3 regions of the Comamonas thiooxydans genome follow, and region 2 is predicted to be linked to each of the others. Evidence: riboswitches for the same ligand, from Rfam matches in the RefSeq annotation. Region 2 holds a riboswitch; each other region holds the start of a gene.
The links. Region 2 has a riboswitch for glycine ahead of gcvT (glycine cleavage system aminomethyltransferase GcvT). Riboswitches for the same ligand answer to the same signal wherever they lie in the genome.

Region 1: another riboswitch for glycine. It lies ahead of CTR2_RS18535 (trimeric intracellular cation channel family protein); the one in region 2 lies ahead of gcvT (glycine cleavage system aminomethyltransferase GcvT).
Region 3: another riboswitch for glycine. It lies ahead of CTR2_RS04980 (D-amino acid dehydrogenase); the one in region 2 lies ahead of gcvT (glycine cleavage system aminomethyltransferase GcvT).

Annotation. Positions count from the first base shown of each region.
Region 1 is NZ_AP026738.1:3,987,029-3,992,435, reverse strand. Features, by position in the region: gene mnmC (bifunctional tRNA (5-methylaminomethyl-2-thiouridine)(34)-methyltransferase MnmC2/FAD-dependent 5-carboxymethylaminomethyl-2-thiouridine(34) oxidoreductase MnmC1) at 1-1,087, opposite strand, end outside; gene CTR2_RS18535 (trimeric intracellular cation channel family protein) at 1,230-1,895, opposite strand; glycine riboswitch at 1,948-2,067, opposite strand; glycine riboswitch at 2,081-2,173, opposite strand; gene CTR2_RS18530 (hypothetical protein) at 3,090-3,359, shown strand; gene CTR2_RS18525 (hypothetical protein) at 3,384-3,524, shown strand; gene CTR2_RS18520 (GGDEF domain-containing protein) at 3,537-4,598, opposite strand; gene CTR2_RS18515 (sensor histidine kinase) at 5,270-5,407, opposite strand, start outside.
Region 2 is NZ_AP026738.1:2,522,035-2,527,441, forward strand. Features, by position in the region: gene gcvH (glycine cleavage system protein GcvH) at 1-302, opposite strand, end outside; gene gcvT (glycine cleavage system aminomethyltransferase GcvT) at 425-1,561, opposite strand; glycine riboswitch at 1,626-1,751, opposite strand; glycine riboswitch at 1,771-1,881, opposite strand; gene CTR2_RS11615 (energy transducer TonB) at 1,970-2,521, opposite strand; gene CTR2_RS11620 (2,4'-dihydroxyacetophenone dioxygenase family protein) at 2,697-3,230, shown strand; gene CTR2_RS11625 (MFS transporter) at 3,309-4,574, shown strand; gene CTR2_RS11630 (2,3-butanediol dehydrogenase) at 4,571-5,407, shown strand, end outside.
Region 3 is NZ_AP026738.1:1,099,110-1,104,516, reverse strand. Features, by position in the region: gene dinB (DNA polymerase IV) at 1-116, opposite strand, end outside; gene CTR2_RS04985 (amino acid permease) at 313-1,833, opposite strand; glycine riboswitch at 2,377-2,476, shown strand; gene CTR2_RS04980 (D-amino acid dehydrogenase) at 2,648-3,916, shown strand; gene CTR2_RS04975 (amino acid permease) at 4,017-5,407, shown strand, end outside.

The DNA of each region.
Region 1 (5,407 bases), 1.5 Mb from region 2:
AGGTGTCGCTTCCGGGTTGCAGCCATGACCTGGGTAGGTGGGAGGGCTCGTTCAGGTCATGCTCCAGCACGCCGCCATGGGCCCAGTCCTGGTCTGGATGCAACTTTTGCGTTTGGCTCAGTTGCTGCAGATTTTGTAGCGTTGTGCGTACGCCACTTCTGGACAAGCGCGACAGAACACTGTCATCGGGCGAAATATGCGGGCAAAACAAGCCGGCTGGCAGGCCTGATGCTCCTGCCGCAGGCTCGGCTGCCGCATCCAGCACCGTCACTTCCCAGCCGCGTCTGGCCAGACTGGCGGCAGCGGCGGCACCAGCCAGGCCTGCACCCAGCACCAGGCAGCGGCCGGCCTGGCTCACCGGCGCAGGCAGGCCGTCAGGGCGATGGCGCGGCTCCCAGGCCGGGTTGTAGGTTGCATGCAGGTTATGGCGCTTGGGCGGCACGCCAGCGCGCTTCTTTACTTCAAAGCCCTGAGCCTTGAGCGCCTGGCGCACATCGCCGGCCACGCACCAGGTGGCAAGCTGCGTGCCCCGGCGGCAATGGCGGGCGATGTTCTTCATGGCATCTTCATCCCACATCTCGGGGTTGAGCTGAGGAGAGAAACCATCCAGATATACGCTGTCCGCCGTCATCTGCTGCTTGCGCAGCATGGTCCTGGCATCGCCGATATAAAGCGTCAGCAGCACCTGGCCGTTGTCAAATGAGAGGCGATGCACACCGGGCAGCAGTCCCCACCATTGCTCGGCCAGTTGTTCGCCAAGCGGGCGCAGTTCCTCATCGCCAGGCAAAAACGCGAGCAGATCCTCGCGCGAGACAGGGTAGGCCTCCACCGAGACAAAATGCAGAATGCGCGGGCGCCTGGGGTCAGCTTTCCATGCCGCCCAGGTGACCAGGAAATTCAGGCCGAAGCCAAAGCCGGTTTCCAGAATGCGCCACTGCGCAGCATCAGCCCAGGCCACCGGCAGATCGCAGCCACCGAGAAAAACCTGGCGTGCCTGGTCGAGGCCGCCGAACTCGCTGTGATAGCGATCGCCGAATCTGGTGCTATAGGGGGTGCCATCCGGCATCCATGTGATCGGTTCAGACATGGAAAGTGAAACTACATAGGTAATGCATGGCGCAGTCTAGGTCAGAGCAGCCAAGCAAGGGCCGCCCCGCAGTGATGGCTGCGTCCCCCTCCTGCGTAGCAAGAGAGGGGGAAGGCGCGCAGCGCCACAGGGGGAGTCTCGATCACTCCCAGCGCTGCTGGTACGAAAAAACCGGCAGGCGCCATTTGAAACGAATGGCGGCCAGACGGAAGGCCAGACCGCCGGCAAAACATACGATGGTGCTGATATTGGGGCTGACATCCAGGTAGCGCAGGCCCAGGAACATCAGGCATACGGACAGCGACACGCTGGCATACAGCTCGCGGCGGAACACCACGGGGACCTGATTGCAGAGCACATCGCGCAAGATGCCGCCGCTGATGCCGGTAATCATGCCGGCCATGATGATGACGATGGTGGGGTAGCCCAGCTCCAGCGCGGTATTGCAGCCGATCAGCGAAAAGGCGATCAGGCCCATGGCGTCCAGCAGCAGAAACACCTGCTTGAGCCTGTGCATATGGCGTGCAATCACGGTGGTCAGCAGACCGAAGCTGATGACCAGATACACATATTCAGGGTGCTGGGTCCAGCCGATGGGGTAGTGGCCCAGCACCATGTCGCGGATGGTGCCGCCGCCCAGGGCTGTGACAAAGGCGATGACGACGACACCGAAGATATCCATATTGCGCCGGCCTGCGGCGAGTGCGCCGGACATGGCTTCGGCGGTAATGGCCACCAGATAGATGACCAGCATGACGGTGAAGTTGGAGGCCTGGAACGAGTCCAGCAAAGAGACGGAAGGAAGCATGAAGGCACTTGAAAATAGACCAGCCACTCACATCGGCGGGAGTGTCCGGCTTGCCTCTCCCGCTGTCCTTTTACCTGAGAGTTGCGCATGAGCACCTTCGCGGTGGACATGCTTGCCCCTTCGGTGAGCCCTGCAGACTTGTGGTTGCGGGCTGCTCTCCAGTTGGCGATATCCGGGTCCTGTCAGACCCACCTGCGGTACTTATTGCCTGAGCGATTATGGGAGTTTGCGCCTTCGGCGGGAACCCTCGAAAGGCTCCGCTCTCCCGCGGGATGGGCGCGATTCTAGCCAGTTTCAGCGACTTTATTCGGGTTAATACCTGTATTGGTGTGGTTCTGCGGCTGCCGGCCTGGGGGGCGGAAGGCCGGTCTGAGCCCGCCATGACTCGCGCAATCCCGCATCCTCGTCTGTGAAACAGTCCGCCATAAAAACTCATACGCACGACATCGAAGGCTAAAAAGCGCAAAGCTCGCCGGAACGAAAGCCATTGCGCTTCGTTTGGCCAGCGCTGCGCCGGCGCACCCTCACGGCCATTTTTAAGAATCTTCCTATCCTGCTCGCTCGAGTCCGCTCCTATCCTTGCTCATTCCAGATCAAACATCCTCGCCGCAGGATCTCACCTTAGCCGGCAATTTGTGCAACAGCGCCCCCAGCGGTAATTTGGGCGGGAGCGTGTATTGGCTCATTCGAGGTGGCTTGAGAGCGCAGGTTTTTCGTTCCGGCCGCCTTTTTCGGCGATCTGAATTCGGAGAAGGCATTGCATGAATCGTTCCGCGACTGTGCTGCACCCAAATGGTATGTATGTCGAGCGGTACTTGCCTACAGATGCCAGAGCAAAAAGCGCGGCAGAAAAGCGTAGATTGAATTTCGGAATCCACTCGGCCTGTCCGAGCGGAATGAATGTCCGGCAGCGAAGAAAATAAAAAATACGTCCAATGTTGTCAGAGTTTGCAGAGTATTCGACTTCGACGAAAGTCCTTCTGAAATCTACGCAAAGCTATGCCAGAGTTTGTCTTTGCTTCCTGCGCCTTGGGGGCTGGCCAATGTGGATGTCATCACATTTGAAGATCGGCCTGATTGGCCTATCCATGAAGTGAGCTATCGACTTCACGAGGAGGTCAGGCGCCTTGAAATTGGACTTTTAAGCCGGGGTGCCGGCGAAGTTCAGAGGCGCTTCCATGCCTTGAAGACTACATGACTGTCGAATTCAATTCTGCGAAAAATGGAGCCGACCTGAAGTATGTTTTCGATCAGGTGATCCCCCTCTACATACGTAGCTTTGGTGCATTCTTCGCTGCGGTGGAGTATATGGATGTGCTGGCTGAAGAGGAAGATGAACTCTGGAAATCAAGTGATGAAGAGCGTATGCAGGTCCGGGCTCGATCCGGTCCACGTAGACAAGAGTGCTTTCACATCAGGCAACTGAACTACTGGGCCAGAGAACAGTGCAACAACTACTTCTGACTTACGCCAGAGCAGGTGGTCGGCATGCTCAGCGACCACGTCGCCCGTGCGAATGTACTGGAGGAGGGCGCCTATATTGTTGTCTCGTACGACCCGCTGACCTCGGCGCAGGCGCAAGCAATTACTCCTGCATTGATGCTCTTGCTGAAGAAGCGCTATAAGTGACGTCGCGGGCTTTCAGTTTGTCTCTGCGTCCACATTGTCGCCGCACGTGAATAGGCCATGAGCGGTTTCTCCTGCCGCTTCACTCGAAACCGTGCAGTTACGTCCACGTCGCTTCGCTGCGTAGAGAAAGTCGTCTGCGCGCTTGACAGCGCTGGCTATGGATTCGCCCGGTTGAACCAGAGTCACGCCCATGCTGGCTGTGAAACGCGAATTGGGAGCATGCGGGGACCAACGCTGCGCCACGAAATTCGCGCGGATTTCATCTGCAATTGCGACGGCACTTTCTAGATTTGCTCCGGGCAGCAGCAGCAGAAATTCCTCCCCGCCCATCCGTGCGGCGCAAATCTGCGCTCCAGCTTCCGGCCGCAAAAGGCCTCCAAATCGAGCGAGCACTATGTCGCCAAACGCATGGCCGAAGACATCGTTAATGCGTTTGAAATTGTCGATATCGGCCATGATCACCCCGAGCGGCCTCGCCGCATGCGGAAAAGAGCGCTTGGAAAGGGTGGCAAGATGACTATCGAGACCTTGTCGATTCAGCAGGCCGGTCAATGCGTCGGTATGGGCCTGGTGACGGAATTCCGCCATGGCGTCGTAGTTCGTCGCGATGATGACCGCGAAGGTCAGAACGATGCTCCCGAGTAGTCCTGTGTATTGGATCAAAGTCCCCCAGACGGAGACTCTCCATTCTCCCAGCGCAAGAGAAGGTGTGGGGGCTGCAATATATAAGATGCACTGTCCCGTCAATACTAGCGCGATGAAGAGGAATGCGGCGGCGAGCACCTTGTCAGACTTGGTTGTGGCTTGTCTTGCAGAAGAGAGTGTGGCTCGCCAAATCACCAGTGCACAAGAGGCCTGGACGAAGAATGTCTCCAGTTTTGCGCTGGAAAACAGAACAACCGAGACGATTACCATTGCGGTTGAAGCGAGCAGGACCGCAATATCAATGTAGGGAGAGCTGTGCCTGCCGCAACGGCTTTGCAGTGCACGGCATGCCAAAATAACGCCGCACAGAATGAAAGCATCCTCGACGGCTTGTTTATAAGGGGAAAGTTCGCTGGCCTGAACGAGCATGATGGCGTAGCCAGTGCCCAAGCAGGCAAGGGCACTACCCCACTGGAGCGTATTGAAGCCAACGAAGCGTAAGGCGCTGAGTCCGCCTGCGCACAAGAGGATCGCTGCAGGCACAGACCATTCAAGTAGAGTTGCAGGCATAAACGAGCGCGAACATAGAAGAGGGCGGGTGGAGGTGGAGCAGAGACAATTGCCGCTTCAAAGAAGCTTGCAAAGCTGCGCTGCTTTGTATGGAGTCTGGCCTAGACCCAGGTGACAGAAAATGTTAGCTGAAGAACGTCGCACAACTTCGAGGGCGCAGCGAGGCGTGACAGCAATGATCGCCGGACTGGCAGCAGTCGAAACCAAGGCCGGCCAGGCAACAACTGCCTGTGTAACCAGACACACCAAGGGTCTTATTGACTCCAGTTTGGTGCGGTAAAGCCTGGAGCACGTGCCACCTTCTAGCAGTCTTGAGCTAATACTAACAAATACGCCTGCAGTGAAAAGTCAGGAATAGTTATCAGTGCTTCTGAAACAGCCATTCTCGTGCATCTTGGGTGAAATCATGGTTTAAATATGGTGATGCGGTGCATGAGTTATTTCTATAAAAATATATCTTTTTCATGCATTGATAATTATCTTTCGTCTTGATGGAAGTATTGGAGTTCCCGCTGGAAATCACTGGTTGCTCACTTCAGTGGCGCAGATCGAGCAATATCGATAATTTTTCTGAAATCTAGATCATCTAATGATTTTTTGACTAAATAAACTAACGTTCTATAGTCTAGGCCATTGTCTATTGAGTCAATCCAGACATGTAAATCGCT
Region 2 (5,407 bases):
TTGACCTTGAAGAACCAGCCAGCGGCCAGCGGGTCGCTGTTGGCGAGCGACGGGTCATCGCGCAGGGCTTCGTTGACTTCGACGATCTCGCCGGTCACGGGCATGTAGACATCGGCGGCGGCCTTGACGGACTCGACCACGCCCGCGACATCGCCGGCCTTGAAGGTGGAGCCCACGGCAGGCAGGTCCACAAACACCACATCGCCCAGCGCATCCTGTGCGTGTACGGTGATGCCGACGATGGCGGCATTGGTGTCAGCGGCGTTGATCCACTCGTGTTCTTTGGAATACTTGATGCTCATGAAAAGCTCCAGATGGGGGATTCAGGGGAATCGGGTGTTGTTTGAGAAAGGTCCAGCTCGCACTTTAGCGGTGTTCTGGCCGCTGTTTGGCAAACTGGCCCGTCTCATGCGCGGCGGCAGACCTAGCCGCGGTAGTAGCGGGTGGGAACGAAGGGCGTGGCGACTACCTTCATGGGCACGGGCTTGCCGCGCACCATGGCGAAGATTTCCGTATTGATGGCTGCGTAGTCGGGCTCGACATAGGCCAGTGCCACAGGCTGGTTGAGCGTGGGGCTGAGCAGGCCGCTGGTGATGTGGCCGATATGCTGTCCGTCCATGTTTTCCAGCACGGCGGGCTCGCGCACGGGAATGCGCTCCAGCGCGATCAGGCCCACGCGCTTGCGGCGCAGCGACTGCGGGTTCTGCAATTGCTCCAGAACGATGGCCGCACCAGGGAAACCGCCCTCGCGCTCGCCGCCGGTGCGGCGCACCTTCTGCATGGCCCAGTTCAGCGCGGCTTCCACCGGGGTGGTGCTGGTGTCGATGTCGTTGCCGTACAGGCAAAGTCCGGCTTCAAGGCGCAGCGAGTTGCGCGCGCCCAGACCGATGGGCGCCACCTCGGGCTGGGCCAGCAGAACTTCGGCAAAGGCTTCGGCAGCGTCGCCGGGCAGGGAGATTTCAAAACCGTCCTCGCCCGTATAGCCGCTGCGCGTGATGTAGAGCGCATGGCCTTGCCAGTCGAAGTGGTTGCCGGTCATGAAGACCAGTTGCGTCACGGCAGGAATCAGGCGTGAGAGTGCCGCAGCGGCTTGCGGGCCTTGCAGGGCCAGCAGGGCGCGCTCGGGCAGAGGAATGACCTCGCAGCGGCTACCGATGCGGCTCTGGATATGGGCGATATCGGCCTCTTTGCAGGCGCCATTGACGATGAGGAACAGATCTTCGCCGCGGTTGACGAACATCAGGTCGTCCAGAATGCCGCCTTGCTCATCGAGCAGCAGGCCGTAACGCTGTTTGTGCAGGCCCAAGTCCATGACATCGACGGGCATCAGCGATTCGAGCGCGGCGGCGGCATCGGGGCCGCGCAACAGCAACTGGCCCATGTGCGAGACATCGAACAGGCCGGCGGCCTTGCGCGTGTGCAGATGCTCGGCCATCAGGCCTTGAGGGTATTGCACGGGCATGGAGTAGCCGGCAAACGGCACCATGCGGGCACCCAGTTTCTGGTGCAGGGCAAACAGCGGTGTGGAACGCAGATCGGAAGAGGTGTCAGCAGCAGTCACAGGCAAGCGCTCCGGTGGTCAAACCAAAATGAGTGGCCATGCATGGCTGGGCCATGCGTGGCGGGCTTGCCCTGCTGTCCGCTTTACCTGAGAGATTCACTGCCCGCATTGCATAGGGCAGCTTGCTCCTTCGGTGGATGCCGGTGCACATACGAAATGACAGCCTGCATCTCTCTCCAGCAAGGGACGCTGCAGGTTTGCACACCTTGCAGCGCTTGTCAGTCCTTTTGCCTGAGCGTTTTGACACCGGGTTGGGGGTCTGCGCCTTCGGCGGTGCAAGGCAGCTTCAAGCTGCAGGCACTCTCTCCTGACGATGGCGATTCTAGCGGTGGGCAAGGGGCTTGCACCACCGCAATTAATGGATTTTGGGGTTTTCGAGCACAGATCGTTGGAATTGAGCTTGCGGCCTCACTGCGGTTCTGTGTTCATGGCGGGCGTTCGAGGAACATCGATCTCCTGGCGCGGAAACACCAGTTGGTAGGGCTGCTCGAAGCAGGCCGTCACGGCCTGGCCCTGGCGCATGCCGGGCTTGAACTTCCAGCGTTCGAGCGAGCGCATGATGGACTTCACGATGCGGGGATCGGTATCGGCGGGCTGATAGGCCACACGGCCGAGCTGACCCTGAGCCGTGACTTCCAGACGGAAGACCACCGTGGTCTCCAGCCCGTTTGGAAACCAGTGGGCGCTGATGAAAGGCGTGGTGTGGCGGCGTGGTCGGGGTTGCTGATCGAGCTGGGCGGGAGGTGTGCAATCTGCATTGATCCAGGCCGGCCAATTTCCGGTTTGGCCGCTGGAAGCCGAGGCGGAGTCAGCCTGGGGCTGGGGAGTGATGTCGGCCGCCTTAGGCGCCATGGCAGGGTTGCCGGCGCAGGCACTGAGCAGCAGTGCTCCCAAGACGGCCGCGTATGCAGCAAGACAGCGTGAGTGGCGTGAAATATCCATGGCGGCATTCTCGGCCATCCCCAGTCGATTTCGGCAGACCTGGTGGAGTCGGTCGTTCAGCCAGGGCCGGGCTGCCTTGCTCCAGAGCTTGTCCTGCAGGGTCAAACATCATGTCCGGCTGGGGCTAAACAGAATTTTTCCCATGGATAGGATTATGACGTTCGTCAAGAACTGTTTATTCAAGGAGAGACAAATGCCCGAAAAAGCCACGAATGAATTCTGGAAATATCTGAAGCCGATCTCTGAATGTTTTCAGCCTGATGCGCAGCCGGAGGTTTATATTCAGAACGCTCCCACGGAGGATGAGCGTTATTATGTCCCATTCTCTGAAACCGTTTCCTCCCGTCCCCTCTGGATTTCTCCATCACAAAACAAATGGTGCGATATTCTGATGGCGAAGGAGGCCGGTCTGGTGAACCGTCATTACCATCCGCACGAAGTGTTTGCCTACACGATTTCGGGGAAGTGGGGCTATCTGGAACATGACTGGACAGCCCGTGCCGGTGATTTTGTCTACGAGACTCCCGGAGAAGGCCATACCCTGGTGGCCTATGAACATGAGCAACCCATGCGTGCGTTCTTCATCGTCAAGGGACCGCTGATCTGGCTCGATGATGACGGAAAGCCAGACGGATATTTCGATGTTCACAGCTACATAGAACTATGCCGAAAGCATTATGAAAAAGTCGGCATAGGTGCAGATTATGTGGACACGCTGTTTCGATAGTCATTTGAAAAGCCATCAATGAAAGGCGGGACTTCCTGAAGAATGAAATAGCCCGCCAAAGACGGAATGGAGAGAGACATGAAAAATCAAGATGAAACCCTCAGGAGCGGGTGGATGAGCTATGAGAACAAGCTGCTGCTCATTCTGTTTTTTACTTTCGGGATTGTTTTTTTTGACCGGCTGGCATTGTCGTTCTTATTTCCCTTTGTCTCCAAGGAACTGGATCTGAACAATGCCCAGCTGGGCATGCTGTCGTCCATTCTGGCATTGGCATGGGCGGCTTCTGGTGCATTCTTCGGGGCCTATACAGACCGCAAGGGCGGACGCAAAACGGTGCTGATTCTTTCGGTGCTGATGTTCTCTCTGTGCTCGGCCTTGTCGGGTCTGGTGGGCGGTTTTGTCGGCCTGCTGTTGTTGCGAGCGCTGATGGGCCTTGCCGAAGGGCCGGTGCTGCCGCTGTCGCAGACACTGATGGTCGAAGCCTCCACGCCGAGTCGTCGCGGCCTCAACATGGGCTTGCTGCAGGGCTCGTCTGCGGGCTTGCTGGGCGCCGTGATCGCACCGCCGGTGATTGTTGCGTTGGCCGTGGCCTATGGCTGGCGCACGGCGTTCTACCTGACCTGTGTTCCCGGGCTGATTGCCGCCGGGCTCATCTGGCTTCATGTGAAAAACACGGATGGCAGGCGTGCGGATGAGCTCGCTGGAGCCCTGCAGACAGGCTCGCGCTGGGCTCTGCTGCGTGAACGCAATATCTGGTTGAGCGTGCTGATCAGCTGTGTTTTCATGGCCTGGTTTGTGATCATCATCTCCTTTGCGCCGACCTATCTGGTCAATGCCAAGGGCTTCGGGCCGGGCACGATGAGTGCTGTCATGAGTTGCATGGGTGTGGCCTGGGTCATCTGGGGCTTTGCCGTGCCCGCCATTTCGGACCATATCGGTCGCCGTCCGGCACTGATCTTTTTCTCCTTTGTGGCGGCTTGCTGTCCTCTGGCCTTTCTGTATGCGCAATCGCCGGTGGTGATGGGCGGCTTGCTGCTGCTGACCTATACCGGCCTGGGCTGCTTCACGCTCTTCATGGCCACGATTCCGGCCGAGACCGTTCCGCGAGCGGCCATGGCCACTGCATTGGGGATGATCATGGGTTTTGGCGAGTTGATCGGCGGTTTCATCGCTCCGACCCTGGCCGGGGTAGCAGCCGACCGGTGGGGACTTGATGTGGTGATGTGGGTGGCAGCTGCAGGAGCCTTGCTTGCCGGTTTGCTTTCCCTGGGACTGATTGAGACAGCGCCCAGGCGCGTTGACGACAGGCGGCCGGCTGCAGCATTGAAGGAGTCGCAGGCATGAAGGCTCTGAAATGGTATGGCGCCCGCGATCTGCGCCTGGAAATCATCGAACGCCGGCCCTTGAAGGCCGCAGAAATCCGTATCGAGGTCGCGTACTGCGGGATCTGCGGCAGCGATATGCACGAGTATCTGCATGGACCTGACTCTATACCGGTCGAGGTCCCGCATCCCTTGTCCCACAGTGTCGCACCCATAGTCATCGGCCACGAGTTCTGTGGCACGGTGGTGGAGGTGGCTGCGGATGTCACAGGGCTGCATATCGGAGACAGAGTCGCCGTGGAGCCGGAGTACCGCTGCGGCCAGTGCAGCTATTGCTGCGCAGGGCGATACAACCTGTGCGAATCCATGGGCTTTGTGGGGCTCATGGGAGACGGCGGAATGGCAGAGGAAGCTGTGATTCCCGCTTATATGGCACATGTGCTTCCCCCGTCCTTGAGCTTCAGGCAAGCGGCGGTGGCCGAGCCCGCAGCAGTGGCATTGCATGCTGTGCGCCAAAGTGCACTGCGCCCTGGCGACGCCTGCGTCATCTTCGGCATGGGGGCCATTGGTCTGCTGCTGGTGATGATGGCCAAGCACCATGAAGCGGGCCGCGTTATTGCCGTCGACGTCGATGCCCGGCGCCTGCGCCTGGCGCGCGAGCTCGGTGCCTGCGACACGCTCGATGCCAGACAGGGCGATGTCGTGCAGCAAGTGCGTGAACTCACAGGCGGGCAGGGCGTGCCGGTATCGTTCGAAGCCGTGGGTCGCCCGGAAACCTTGAGAGGGGCGCTTGGCGTACTGAGCAAGGGCGGCGAAGCCGTGCTGCTGGGGCTCATGCCCGAGGCGAGCATCGAT
Region 3 (5,407 bases), 1.4 Mb from region 2:
GCATGCCGCGCCAGCAGCTCTTCGTCAAAGCTGCGCCTCCCGCCGCCGATCACCACCGGCAGCCCCTTGAGTTGCGGGTAGCGCAGCAGTTCCACGGAGGCGTAGAACGCATCCATGTCCAGATGCGCGATGCGCCTGGGCCTGGAATCGGGGCTGGTGGGAAGATCGCTCACAGTGCCGATTTTGCCTGCGCCGGCAGGAACCGGCAGCCATGCGCCAAACAAACACACAGGCACCGGGAAACGGCAAGCAGCGCACCCCCGGCCCTGCTGCCATCCCCTCCCGAACAGAGAAGGGAAGGCTCAAGCCGCCTCAGGACGAAACTTTGCCCTGCTTGATGTCTTCGAGCTCGTCAAAGCGCATATCTGCATAGCTGACCCAGGTCTTGCGCTTGACCAGCCAGTAACCCAGCCAGAACAGCAGGAACAGCGGAATACCCAGATAGGTCGACACCACGCCACCCCAATCGATGCGATCTTCCAGGAAGGCCTGATAGTTCTGGCCCAGCGTCACCACCAGACACAGTACAAAGGCAAAGATGGGACCGAAGGGGAAGGCGCCGGCCTTGTAGGGCAGAAGGCCCACATCGTGACCATGCATGACATAGCCGCGACGGAAGCGGTAGTGGCTGACGGCAATGCCCAGCCAGACGATGAACTCCGTCATGCCGGCCAGATTCAGCAGCCAGATATAGACGGCCTGCGGGCTGTAGAGCGAGGAGAACAGGCACAGGCTGGCGACCAGCGTGCTGCCGATCAAGGCCACCAGCGGCACGCCGTTCTGGGTCAGCCGGGAGAAGATGCGCGGCGCATTGCCCTCGGTCGCCATGTTGTAGAGCATGCGCGTGGCCGCATACATGCCGGAGTTACCAGCCGACAGCACCGAGGTCAGGATCACCGCATTCATCACCGTGGCCGCCGACAGCAGGCCTGCGTGCTGGAACACCAGCGTGAACGGGCTCACGGCGATATCGGCCACATCGGTGCGCAGCAACTGCGGATCGGTATAGGGAATCAGAAAGCCGATGACGACAATGGCCAGCACATAGAACAGCAGGATGCGCCAGAACACCTGGCGGATCGCGCGCGGCACGTTCTCGCGCGGATTCTCGGATTCGCCCGCCGCCACGCCCACCAGCTCCGTGCCCTGGAAGGAATAGGCCACGATCATGGCCACGCCCACAAAGGTCGCGAAATTGCCAACGAATGGCGCATCGCCCGTGGTCCAGTTCTCGAAGCCGGGTACATGGCCGTTGCTGATGATGCCGAACAGAATCAGCACGCCGGTGATCAGAAAGGCCACCACGGCCAGCACCTTGATCAGCGCGAACCAGTACTCGGCCTCGGCAAAGCCGCGCGCGGAAAACGCGTTCAGCCCTACCATCAGCAGCAGGAACAGACCGCTCCAGAGGATGCCCGGCACATCGGGAAACCAGTAGGCCATGACCAGCTGCGAGGCCACCAGATCCACCGCCACCACCACGGCCCAGCTGAACCAGAAATTCCAGCCCAGCGCAAAGCCGAAGCCGCGATCCACATAGCGCGAGGCATAGGTGGAGAAAGAGCCGGCCACAGGCATGAAGGCGGCCAGCTCGCCCAGGCTGGTCATGATGTAGTAGACCATGATGCCGATGAGCAGATAGGTGAGCACGGCACCGCCGGGGCCGATCTGGGCGATGGCCGAGCCGGAGGCCACAAACAGGCCCGTTCCGATGGCGCCGCCAATGGCGATCATGCTCAGGTGGCGCTGCTTGAGCACCCGGTGCAAGCGGGGCTGGTTATCGTCACCATCGCCAGTCGGCGCGAGCTGCTGGCTTGAGTTGGGTTGGGACATAAATGTCTTGTTGTAATGGTTTGCGCCCATCCGGACAAAACACCCAACCATCCCGCAGGCGCTGCGACAGGCAACGCAAAAAGGCGACCATGACGGTCGCGGGCAACAAGGACAAAGGAACGAAGCCATGACAGCAGAACGCCATGGCGGATAGGCCAGTTGCATCCTGAATCGGCAGCCACCCCAGTCGGGCGCTTCAATGGCAAAGCGGTGATATCGCCGGGCCCATTGACAGGCAAAGACGATATTTTGCCCAAATCCACCGCCGACCATAGCCCGCCATGCCAATGCAGGGGCTGACTCTGGGGCTGCTCGGCGGCACTTGACAGCGTCTATCGCTATGAATTTAGAAGCAAGCCGCGCTTTAATAGATTCATTTTCATAGACAAATAATCAATATTTCCTTGAAAGATAGGCGTAAAGCGCTATCAAATAGCATGAACCCGACATGAGCAGCCATGGCTGGGCCCTGGTGTAGAAGTCTAGAAAACCCGTATATCCAGGCGCCGCCGTTCTTCCTACATTTGCCCACAGGCTCTCAGCCTAGTGATGCCGAGAGAGACTGCAGCGCAAACTTGGCGCATGCAGCGCCGAAGGAGCAACCGCCCCGGAAACTCTCAGGCCAAAGGATCGGCATCGCTTTCACACACTCTGAAGAATGTCTGGACGTCATCGTCCGCCGGGCATACCGAAGGAGCAAGCGAGCAGCGCCCCATGGTGCTGCCTCGTGAATCTCTCAGGTCCAGAACAGAGGGGGCGTCCGCTGCGCATGTTGCGCACGGGCTCCACCCTTGACGTTTCTGGAATCTGAATCATGAAGACAATCGCCGTCATCGGCGGTGGCATCACGGGCGTGACCACCGCCTACGCCCTCGCACGCCGCGGATTTTCCGTCACCCTGTTCGAGAAGCAGCGCTATGCCGCCATGGAGACCTCGTTCGCCAATGGCGGCCAGCTCTCGGCCTCGAACGCCGAGGTCTGGACCCATTGGTCCACCATCGTCAAGGGCCTCAAGTGGATGCTCAAGAGCGATGCTCCGCTGCTGCTCAACCCCAGGCCCAGCTGGCACAAGATTTCCTGGTTCTGCCAGTTTCTCTCTGCCATCCCCCATTACGAGAAAAACACCGTGGAGACCGCCAGGCTGGCGATTGCGGCACGCGAGCACCTGTTTGACTGGGCGGCCAGCGAAGGCATTGACTTCGATCTGAAGCAAAAAGGCATCTTGCATATCTACCGCGACCGAGCAGGCTTTGAACATGCGGGCAAGGTTTCCCAGTTGCTGGCCAAGGGCGGTCTGGAGCGCCGCGCCGTGACACCGCAGGAAATGCGGTCCATAGAGCCGACCCTGTCCGGAACCTTCTATGGCGGCTACTTCACCGAGAGCGACTCCACCGGCGACATCCACAAGTTCACCAGCGGCCTAGCTACCGCCTGCGAGCGACTGGGCGTGCAATGCCGCTACGGCCAGGAAATCGTGTCGGTGAACAGCAATGGCAAACAGGCCAGCGTGACCGTGCGCCAGGGTCTGGAAACCGAGACCTCGACTTTCGACGCCATGGTGGTCTGCGCAGGCACGGCCAGCCGCGCCCTGGCTGCCCAGCTCGGCGACAGCGTCAACATCTATCCGGTCAAGGGCTATTCCATCACGGTCAATCTGCCGGACGAAGCCAGCCGCGCCGCAGCCCCCGTGGTGAGCCTGCTGGACGACGAGACCAAGCTGGTCACCAGCCGCCTGGGTGATGATCGCTTCCGAGTTGCCGGTACGGCGGAGTTCAACGGCTACAACAAGGACATCCGTGCCGACCGCATCCGCCCGCTCATCGAATGGGTTCAGCAGTGCTTCCCGGGCGTCAGCACGCGCAGCGTCGTGCCCTGGGCGGGCCTGCGCCCCATGATGCCGGACATGCTCCCGCGCGTGGGCCCTGGCAACAAGCCCTGCGTGTTCTACAACACCGGCCACGGCCATCTGGGCTGGACCTTGTCGGCGGTCACCGCCGACATGGTCGGCGACCTCGTGCTGCATTCCATGGGCAGCGCCAGCAGGCAGCCCCGACCGGCCACGCTGACCACCGCCAGCGCCTGACCACCACCTGAAAACCTCATCAACAAGCCAGACACGGCAGCCGCAGCGCCCCGTGAGGGACAGCTGTTGCCGTGTGAATGGCAAAACGGAGACATACAACATGAGTCGAAATCATCCAAGCGCAGCCAGGGAGTCGCTGCAGCAGACAGGGGAGCTGGAGCGCGGCCTCAAGGACCGGCATATCCAGCTGATCGCCCTGGGTGGCGCCATCGGCGTGGGCCTGTTCCTGGGCTCGGCCAAGGCGATCCACAAGGCCGGGCCGCTGCTGCTGGTCAGCTACGCCATCGCGGGGCTGGCCATCTTCTTCATCATGCGGGCACTGGGCGAGTTGCTGGTGCACCGCCCGGTGGCCGGCTCTTTTGCCACCTATGCCGAAACCTATGTCAGCCCCTGGGCCGGATTCGTCACCGGCTGGACCTACTGGTTCACCTGGGTGGTGACGGGCATGGCGGAGCTCACCGCCATAGGCATCTACACCCATTACTGGTTTCCGGCCATTCCGCAATGGGTTCCGGCGCTCGCCACCCTGGCCGTGCTGCTGGGCGTGAATCTGATTGCGGTCAAGGTTTTCGGCGAGCTGGAATTCTGGTTCGCGCTGATCAAGGTCGTGACCATTGTTGCCACGCTGGTGTTGGGAGTGGCCATCATCACCACGGGCTGGGGACCGCTGGGCCAGACGGCAAGCTTCACCAACCTATGGTCACATGGAGGCTTTGCACCCGTGGGCATGGTGGGCGTGGTCTTCACCTTGCAGATAGCCTGCTTCGCCTATACCGGCGTGGAATTGATAGGCGTGACGGCCGGCGAGGCCGAGTCGCCCGAAAAAGTTCTGCCCAAAGCCACCAACAGCATCGTCTACCGCATTCTGATCTTCTATATCGGCGCCCTGGTCGTCATCATGTCGCTGGTGCCCTGGAACGAGCTCAGCCCCGACATGAGCCCCTTCGTCCATGTCTTCGACAAGCTGGGCATTCCCGCCGCTGCCGGCATCATCAACTTCGTGGTCATCACCGCCGCAGCCTCTTCGTGCAACAGCGGCATCTTCAGCACGGGCCGCATGCTCTATACGCTGGCGCAATTCAAACAGGCGCCCGCCAGGCTGGGCCGTGTCAATGCGCGCCATGTGCCTGCGGCCGGCATTGTGATGTCTGCGGCATTCATGCTGCTTGGCGTGGTGCTGAACTATCTGGTGCCCGAGGAGGCCTTCATCTACGTGACCAGCATTGCCACCATCGGTGCCGTCTGGACCTGGGGCATCATCGTCTTTTCCCATCTGCGCTATCGCCGCGCCGTCAGGCTGGGTCATGCCGCAGCCGTGGCCTACCGCATGCCCGGCGCGCCGTTCACCAACTGGTTTGTGCTGGCCTTTCTGGCCGTGGTGCTGGTCTGCCTGTCGCTGGATGCCAGCACCCGCGTGGCGCTATATATCGCGCCCCTGTGGTTTGCGCTGCTGACGATCGGCTACCGGCTCTACGCGGTCAAGCCCGAGCA